2 regions of the Streptomyces sp. NPDC051684 genome follow, and region 1 is predicted to be linked to the other one. Evidence: riboswitches for the same ligand, from Rfam matches in the RefSeq annotation. Region 1 holds a riboswitch; the other holds the start of a gene.

Region 1 (4,094 bases):
GGCATCCTGCTTCTCCGGCCAACTCCGTTGGATCTGCTGGACGACGTACGCCGAGGAGGCGTCGGCGGGCGGGACGATCTCCACCGGGTTCGAGAGGCCTTCGGCGCGGGCCGCCTTCAGCACCGCGTTCAGGCCGACGCCGCCGTCGCTTCCAGGCGCACTCGACCCGCCCATGTCGTGCCCCGCGTGTTCGCCGCCGGAATCCGGGGCCGCGGTCGCGGTGACGGCCGGTGTCGTCTGGCCGAGCGCGGCACGCAGGTCGGTGATGCTCGCACCCGCGTACGTCGACCAGGTCAGGCCCGTCGCGGACAGGAAGAAGAGTCCGAGCGCCGCCCAGACGCCCACCGACCCGTGCAGCGAAAGGGTCCGCCTGCGGCCGCTCGTGCCGCGGATTGCGCGGCGGGAGCGGCGGCGGCCGAACCAGAGGACGAGGCCGCCGCCCGCGATCACCCACGTCCAGCTCGCCGCGAACTCGCTGTAGAGACGGCCCACTTGGCCGAGGTGGAGGTCGCGGTGGAGCTCGTCGATCCAGGTGCGCAGCGGCAGCGCGCCGGTGGATCCGTACTGTTCGAGGGCGCCGCGGATCTCGCCGTCGTACGGGTTCACGAACACCGCGAGCGTGTGGTCGGCGTCGACTCCCGCGACGCCGGAGAGCATGACCCGGGTCGTCGCCCCGGCCTCGGGCGAGGGCCGCACGGCGCTGACGTCTCCTTCCGGATGAGCCTTGCGGGCGGCGGCGACCTGATCGGCGACGGGCAGCTCGGACCTGCCCACGGGAACGTTCAGCTCATGGGCGTAGACGATCTTCTCGGCCTGGAAGGAGCCCGCGTAGAGCAGGCCCGTGACCGCGGCGACGAACAGGAACGGGGCGACGAACACCCCGGCGTAGAAGTGCAGTCGAAGCACCAGCGGGCGAAGTGACGCCCAGGCCGACCGGGTGGCGGGCGGTGACGGCGGTGCGTCCCGGCCCTCTTCCACCGGCCGGGAATCCGGGGTGTCCGAGGTTTCGGAGGTGATGGACAACGTGGTCCTCCAGTTCTGGGCAGCACGGAGTCCGGGCGCGGGCCGCTCGGCCCTGGGCGCATCCGGATCCGGTGCGGTGCATGGGGACTCGGCCGCGCGGGCCCGCTCAGGGCGTGCGCACGGCCGACGCCCGAGGGTGCGGCGCAGCCTCGGGTGAACCGGCTGTCGTCAGGCGACAGCGTTCCCTGCGGGTGGACCTCTGGAGGTGATGGGGTCCGCGAGGAGGAGCTCGCGCGGCGTACGGTCGCGCCGGGCGCGGCGGACCCGGACGCGCGGCCGGTGCGGCGGAGTCGGAAGGCGGAACGGGAGCCTGAGCGGTGCGACGATCCGGCCGACGACGCACCTCGCGAGGCGGAACGCGGCCTGCTCACCGTACGCGAGCCACAGCCCGCTCAGCACGGCGGCCAGCAGGTGGGCCGTGAGCATGCCGGAAGATGACATGCCACCCATGTCATGACCGCCGTGTGCCATGTCATGTATGCCGCCCGTACCACTCATGCCACTCATCGGGGCCATGGCACCCGTCGAGCCGGCCGGCATGGACTGCATGGGCATGTCGCCCATTCCCGTGGGCTCCATGGGCGCGCGGCACAACACGTGGTCCAGCCACCGCCCGGCGACGGAACCGCCGGACGCCGCCGGGTGCGTGACCACCTGCGCCCACGAGAAGAAGACGTGCAGCGCCGCCTGCGCGGCCACCGTCAGACCCACGACCGGCAGGATTCCGCGCTCACGGCCGGTGGGCACCCACGCCGCCGCACCGGTGGCCGCGCATCCGGCGGCCAGAGCCCACCAGGGCACGGTGTCACCGGACATGAGCGTGTGCGCCAGCGCCGTGAGCAGCACGCAGACGGCCGCGAGCATCGCGGCCCGTCCAGCGCGAGCGTCCCGGCGTGTGGTCATGGCCGACCCATCTTGGCATCCGCGCCCCGGTGATCACCGGCAGGTTCGCAACCCGGCATGCGCACCGCGGAAGCCACGTAGGATCGCCAGGTCATCACCGCGACGGGTGACAGGAAGCCGGTGCGAATCCGGCACGGTCCCGCCACTGTGACCGGGCAGAGCGCGTCAACGCTGCCCGGGAGTCAGGTCACTGGCCCGTCGCGGGCTTGTTCCGAGGAGCGCGGACTCCGTAGGAGGCTTCACGTGTACGACGGTCCGTACCGTCCCCATGCCCTTCCCCCTTCCCCTGTGCGACGGCTCTCCCGTGCGCGGCCGCGGCGCTTCGCCGTGCGGGCCTCGGCCGCCCTCGCCGCGCTGTCGGCAGCGGTACTCACCGCCGGTTGCGGCCCGTCCGGCACGGCGTCCTCGGCGTCCGAGCGCGCCGACGACCGCCCGAAGTCGTCGACTGCCGAGGGATTCCCCGTCACCATCGACAACTGCGGCGTCAAGACGACGTACGACAGGCCGCCGTCGCGCGCGGTCACCATCCATCAGCACCCCGCCGAACTCCTGCTCTCCCTCGGTCTGAAGGACCGGATGGTCGGCACGGCGTTCCCCGACTCAGTCGTCCTGCCGAGCCTGCGCGAGGACTACGCGTCGGTGCCGGAACTGGCCACGCGGGCACCGTCGTTCGAGAACGTCCTCGAAGCCGAACCCGACTTCGTCTACGGCGGCTACTCCAGCGCGTTCGACGAGAAGGAGGGCCGCTCGCGCAAGGCGTTCGCCGACGCGGGCATCGACACGTACCTCAACCGCGAGTACTGCGGCGGGAAGAACGTGACGATGCGCGACACCTACGCCGAGATACGCACCATCGGCAAGATCTTCGGAGTCCCCGACCGCGCCGACGCCCTGGTGTCCGACCTCCGCCGACGGGTCGCGAAGGCGAGCACCGCCGTCCGCGACCGGCCGCGGGTCCCCGTGTTCGTGTACGACAGCGGGGACAAGTCCGCCTTCACCGCGGGCGGCAAGGGCCTGGGCACACAGCTGATCCACCAGGCGGGCGGCCGCAATGTGTTCGCCGATCTGGACGACGTGTTCGGCGATGTCTCCTGGGAGCAGGTCGTCGACCGCAGGCCCGAGGTCATCGCGATCTACGACTACGCGGGCGACAAGAGCGTCGAGCAGAAGAAGCGCTACCTGCTCGCGCAGCCCGCGCTCGCCGACGTACCCGCCATCAAGCACAAGCGGTTCGTCGTGCTGCCGTTGACCGCGACGCTGGTCGGGGTCCGGTCGGCGTACGCGGTGGAGGGGCTCGCGCGCGGGCTGCACCCGGAGAGCTTCACGTGACGGCGCCCGCGGTCACCGACAAGCAGCCGGCCGGCGTGCGGGACCGACACATCGGCCAGGGGGTGCGGCTCACCGCCACCCTGGTCGTGCTCGCCGCGCTGCTTCTCGTCTCGCTGACGGCCGGACTCGCCATCGGCTCGGTGCGGGTGCCGCCCGGTCAGGTGTGGGGCATCGTGACGCACGCGCTGGGCGCCGACTGGTGGGGCGGCGCGGACTGGTCCCGAGCGCGCGAGACGATCGTGCTCGACGTGCGGGCGCCGCGTGTCCTGCTCGGCGCGAGACCGGCGCCGGTCTCGCGGTCGTCGGCACCGCCCTGCAGGCCCTGGTGCGCAACCCGCTCGCCGAGCCGTACTTGCTCGGTGTCTCGTCCGGTGCCTCGCTCGGGGCGGTCGCGGTCCTCGTGTTCGGGGTCGGCGTGTTCGGGGCGATGTCACTGTCGGCGGCGGCGTTCGCGGGTGCGCTCGGCGCGCTCGTCCTCGTCTACGCCACCGCGCGCACGGGTGGACGCATCACGTCCGGCCGCCTGATCCTGTCGGGTGTCGCGGTCGCGTCCATTCTCAGCGCGCTGCTCAACCTGCTGCTCACCACGGACCGCGGCAACGAGGCACGTACGGTCCTCGCCTGGACGCTGGGCGGTCTGGGCGGGGTGTCCTGGAACTCGCTGTGGTTGCCGGGACTCGGCCTGCTCATCGGGATCGGCGTCCTCATGGTGCAGGCGCCGAACCTGAACCTGCTGCTCGCGGGCGAGGAGGCCGCCACGACGATGGGCCTGGACGTGGCCCGTTTCCGCGCGCGGATGTTCGTGCTGGTGTCGCTCGTGACCGGTGTGCTGGTCGCGG
Region 2 (4,094 bases), on a different contig from region 1:
ACGCCGCGCCCGAGCAGATCATCAGCGAGGCAGGGGGCGTCAACATCGTTCACGACCTCAAGGACTCGTGGACGACGGTCGGTTGGGAAACGGTCGTGAAGCGCGATCCGGACGTCATCGTCATCAACGACTACGGGACGACGAGCGCCGAAGAGAAGAAGAAGTTCCTGCTGTCCTACCCGCCCCTGCGCAACGTCTCCGCGATCAAGCACAAGCGGATCTACACCCTGGACTACGCCGACCTCGTCGAGAGCCCGCGCAACCCCTCGGCGATCGAGCGGCTGGGCGCGTACCTGCGCCTGCACGGCGCCTCCTCCTGAGGGAACGACGCCCGGGGACAGCGCCCGTCCGGGCGATGCGGGCGATCGTGGACACCGTCAGGGTCGACGGAAGCGCGCTCGGCCGCCATCGAGGATCGACAGCGAAGTCCTCGCCCGTGCCGTGACCGAACTGACCGTCTGCGAGCAGTCGAGCAGCGCCTGCGCGGCGGGCATGCTCGCCGACAAGGACGCGGACTCCCTGCGCGAGGCGATCACCCAGAATCTGGACTGTGCGGACGTGGCCGGCACCACGTCGCGGCTGTTGCTGCGCGGGGACGACGCCCAGCGTCCGTTGATCACGGCGCAGCTCGATGCCTGCCTCATCGCCTGCCGCGACGCCCGTGACCAGTGCGGACGGCATGCGGCACACCGGGAGCACTGCCGCATCTGCTCGACGGCGGCCGAGCGGGCGGCGACGGCGTGCGAGGGACTGCTGTCGGCACTGCGCCGCTGACCGAACCTCCTGCGTCCGCCGCCGACCATCGAGGGCTTGGTCACGCAGGTCAACCCCCGGCCAGGGCCGGCAGGCACGCGATCAGGGGTGTGGCCGCGGCGAGTGCGGACTGCTTGAGCCGCCAGGCACGTCCGGACCGGCCGGCGTCGGGCGGGGAGACCGTCACCAGGCGCTCCTCTCGCCGCGCCGGGGCCCCCGCGAACGGACCGGAGCGGGCTGCCAGGCTCTCAGCCGCAGGCTGTTGGCGACGACAAGCACCGAGCTGACCGACATCGCCGCCGCGGCGAGCATCGGGTTGAGCAGACTGACCATGGCCAGCGGGACAGTGGCGGCGTTGTAGCCGAACGCCCGGACCAGGTTGGCGCGGATGGTGGCGAGCGTCGTGCGGGACAGGCGGACGGCGTCGGCCAGTGCCTCGATGTCGCCGCGCACCAGGGTCACGTCCGCGGCGCCGATCGCCGCGCCCGCGCCCGCCCCCATCGCGATCCCCAGGTCCGCCGAGGCGAGCGCCGCCGCGTCGTTCACACCGTCACCGACGACCGCCACCCGGCGCCCCTCGGCCTTGAGCACGGCGACGAGCGCGGCCCTGTCCTCGGGCAAGCAGGCCGCGTGGACCGTGTCGATGGCCAGTTGGGACGCGACGGCACGGGCCGGGGCATCCCGGTCGCCGGCGGCCAGGACCGGGCGCACCCCCAGCTGCGCCTCGGCGCCCGCCCTCAGCCAGAAGCCCAGCGTCGTCGCCGCGACGGAGTGAGGACGTCCTGGTGATGACACCCCCTCTTCCGGCACCTACACCATCTGCCATGATTCCGTTATTGCACATGACGTGCATTAAGGGGTGAGGGTCGTAGTGGACCGGACGGTCGCTGCTTCACGGAGCCGCCGCGCGGTGCTGTCGCTGGCGGGAGGCGTGGCCGTCGGGACGGCGCTGCTCTCCGGCTGCGGTGCGTCCGCGGACCAGTCGTCGTCGAAGCCGAGGCGCGGCGCGGCGGGACCATACGGGCGGTGTTCCCGGGGTTCGGCGCCAAGGAGACGCTCGATCCGCACGTGGGACGGCAGTTCATCGACCAGGCGCGCTGCAAGGCGGTCTTCGACAAACTGGTCGAGCTGGGCGACACACTGCGTCCGGTGCCACGGCTCGCGAAGAGCTGGGAGGCGAACGCCGATCTCACCGTCTGGCGCTTCCAGTTGCGCCCGGCCCGCTTCCACGACGGTCACGCCTTCGAGGCGGAGGACGTGCTGTTCTCGCTCTCCCGCATCCTCGATCCGAAGAGTTCCGAGCGGCTGGCGAAGAACTCGCTGTCCATCATCGACCTGAAGCGTTCCCGTGCCATCGGGGCCCATACCGTCGAACTCAAGCTGACCCGGCCCGAGGCGGAGTTGCCGGCGCTGCTTGCGTGCCGTCGGCCTTGCTGGCGTCGAAGTCGATCGCGGAGAGCAGCACCTGCGAGGGCGAGCCGGTCTTCGGGTCGGCGGCGCGCCGGTAGCTGTAGAGGACGTCCTTGGCGGTGACCGGCTTCACGTCGTGGAAGCGCGCCTCGCGCAGGCGTATGTGCCAGCGGGTGCCGGAGGCGTTGGACTCCCAGGACTCGGCGAGCCGCTTGCGGACCGACATGTCGTCCGCGTACGTGCCGAGCGTGTCGTAGAGGGCCTTGGCGCGGGCCTGGTCGACGAAGTTCGGTGCGACGTGCGGGTCGAGGGTCTCCTGGGAGCCGCCGGAGGTGAACGCGGCACGGAACCGGTCGCCGCCGCACCCGTCCTCGGTGTCACCACCGCACCCGGTGAGCAGCCCGGCTCCGCCGAGAGCCAGGGCACCTGCGGCGGCCAGTACCCCGCGCCTGCCGGGCTCGGGGCCTCTTCCCGCTTCTGTACAGGCATGCGTCGTCACATCGATCCTCTCCGGGGTGTCCTCGCCCCTGCTGCTGGACCGGCGACGGGTCAGTCTCCTGGCTCCCGGATCATCGCTCGCCTCCGCCTTCCCGTCCGCTCGCGCGGGCAGTGGCATGCGGGAGGACCGCTTCCCGGTCACAGTGGCGGGACCGCGCCGGATTCACACCGGCTTCCTGGTCCCCGTCGCCTCGTGCGCCCATTGTGACGTATGCGGCGGCGAGCCCGTCGGTCCGGTGGGGCCCGTGCATCCTTCGGCGGTCATTGAGGGTGCGGGGCCTGCGAGTCGTCGTGTGCCACGGGATAGGGCACGAAGGTGCTGGAGTGCTGGTCGATCCGCAGCGGCCGCCCCAGCGGCGGCGCGGCCCGCTGCGGGCATTCGAGGCGTTCGCAGACGCGGCAGCCCATCCCGATCGGGGTCGCGGCGGCGCTGCGGCCGAGGTCGAGACCGTCGGAGTAGACCAGCCGGTGCGCGTGACGCAGTTCGCAGCCGAGGCCGATCGCGAAGGTCTTGCCGGGTTCGCCCCAGCCGCCCCGGTGCCGGGTGACGGCGCGGGCGGTCCACAAGTACCGTTTTCCGTCCGGCATTTCGGCCAGTTGGACGTGGATGCGGCCGGGCGCGGCGAACGCCTCGTAGACGTTCCACAGCGGGCAGGTGCCGCCCGCGCGCGAGAAATGGAAGCCCGTGGCCGACTGCCGTTTGGACACGTTGCCCGCCCGGTCGACGCGCATGAAGGAGAAGGGGACACCGCGCAGCCGAGGTCGCTGGAGGGTGCTGAGGCGGTGGCAGACCGTCTCGTAGCCGAGCCCGTAGCGGTCGGTGAGGCGTTCGATGTCGTAGCGCACCGCCTCGGCCGCCGCGTGGAAGTCGCGGTACGGGAGGATGAGCGCGGCGGCGAAGTAGTTGGCGATGCCGATGCGGGCCAGCGAGTGGGCCGGTATGCCCGGGACGAAGTCCTCGGCCGCCTGCCGGTCCAGGTCGTCCGCGTGCTCCAGCAGGGCGAGTTGGGTGGCCATACGGAACGCGCGCTGGCCCGGGCGCAGTCGCGGCGACAGGTGCAGGGTGCGCGTCGTGTGGTCGTAACGGTGGAGGCTGTCGCCGGACTCGGTGCTGAGGCGTGTGCCGTGCCGGTCTTCCAGGCGGGCCGCGAGCGCACTGAGCACTTCTCCAGGACGGATACCGACGGAGGCGGCGACCTCTTCCGCGGCGGTGTCGATCTCGTGGAGGTAGTTCTGGCGGCGGTAGAAGTACTCGCGGATCTCCTCGTGCGGGGAGCGCGGGGCGTCGAGGCCCCGCGGGTCACGGCCGTCGTGTCCCCCGACCAGCTCGGCCAGGCGCTGGTTGCGGCGGCCGAGGTCGAGCAGGACCTGCGCGACCTCCGGCATCCGCGAGGCGAGCTCGGTGAGGTCGGTCGCGCCGACCCGTGCCGCGT

Evidence for each region. A riboswitch is a leader RNA that binds a small molecule or an ion and turns the genes downstream of it on or off. The one in region 1 is predicted to bind cobalamin.
Region 2: linked by a shared signal. The riboswitch ahead of ACIA8D_RS27580 (ABC transporter substrate-binding protein) and the one ahead of ACIA8D_RS28120 (ABC transporter substrate-binding protein) in region 1 are both predicted to bind cobalamin.

Annotation. Positions count from the first base shown of each region.
Region 1 is NZ_JBITCS010000026.1:2,867-6,960, forward strand. It holds gene ACIA8D_RS28110 (PepSY-associated TM helix domain-containing protein) at 1-978, opposite strand, end outside; gene ACIA8D_RS28115 (hypothetical protein) at 1,192-1,926, opposite strand; cobalamin riboswitch at 1,998-2,140, shown strand; gene ACIA8D_RS28120 (ABC transporter substrate-binding protein) at 2,170-3,255, shown strand; partial or broken gene ACIA8D_RS28125 (FecCD family ABC transporter permease) at 3,291-4,094, shown strand, end outside.
Region 2 is NZ_JBITCS010000025.1:21,891-25,984, reverse strand. It holds gene ACIA8D_RS27605 (ABC transporter substrate-binding protein) at 1-320, shown strand, start outside; gene ACIA8D_RS27600 (hypothetical protein) at 442-774, shown strand; partial or broken gene ACIA8D_RS27595 (HAD-IC family P-type ATPase) at 937-1,473, opposite strand; gene ACIA8D_RS27590 (hypothetical protein) at 1,606-1,992, opposite strand; partial or broken gene ACIA8D_RS27585 (ABC transporter substrate-binding protein) at 1,903-2,112, shown strand; gene ACIA8D_RS27580 (ABC transporter substrate-binding protein) at 2,129-2,662, opposite strand; cobalamin riboswitch at 2,714-2,842, opposite strand; gene ACIA8D_RS27575 (short-chain fatty acyl-CoA regulator family protein) at 2,923-4,094, opposite strand, start outside.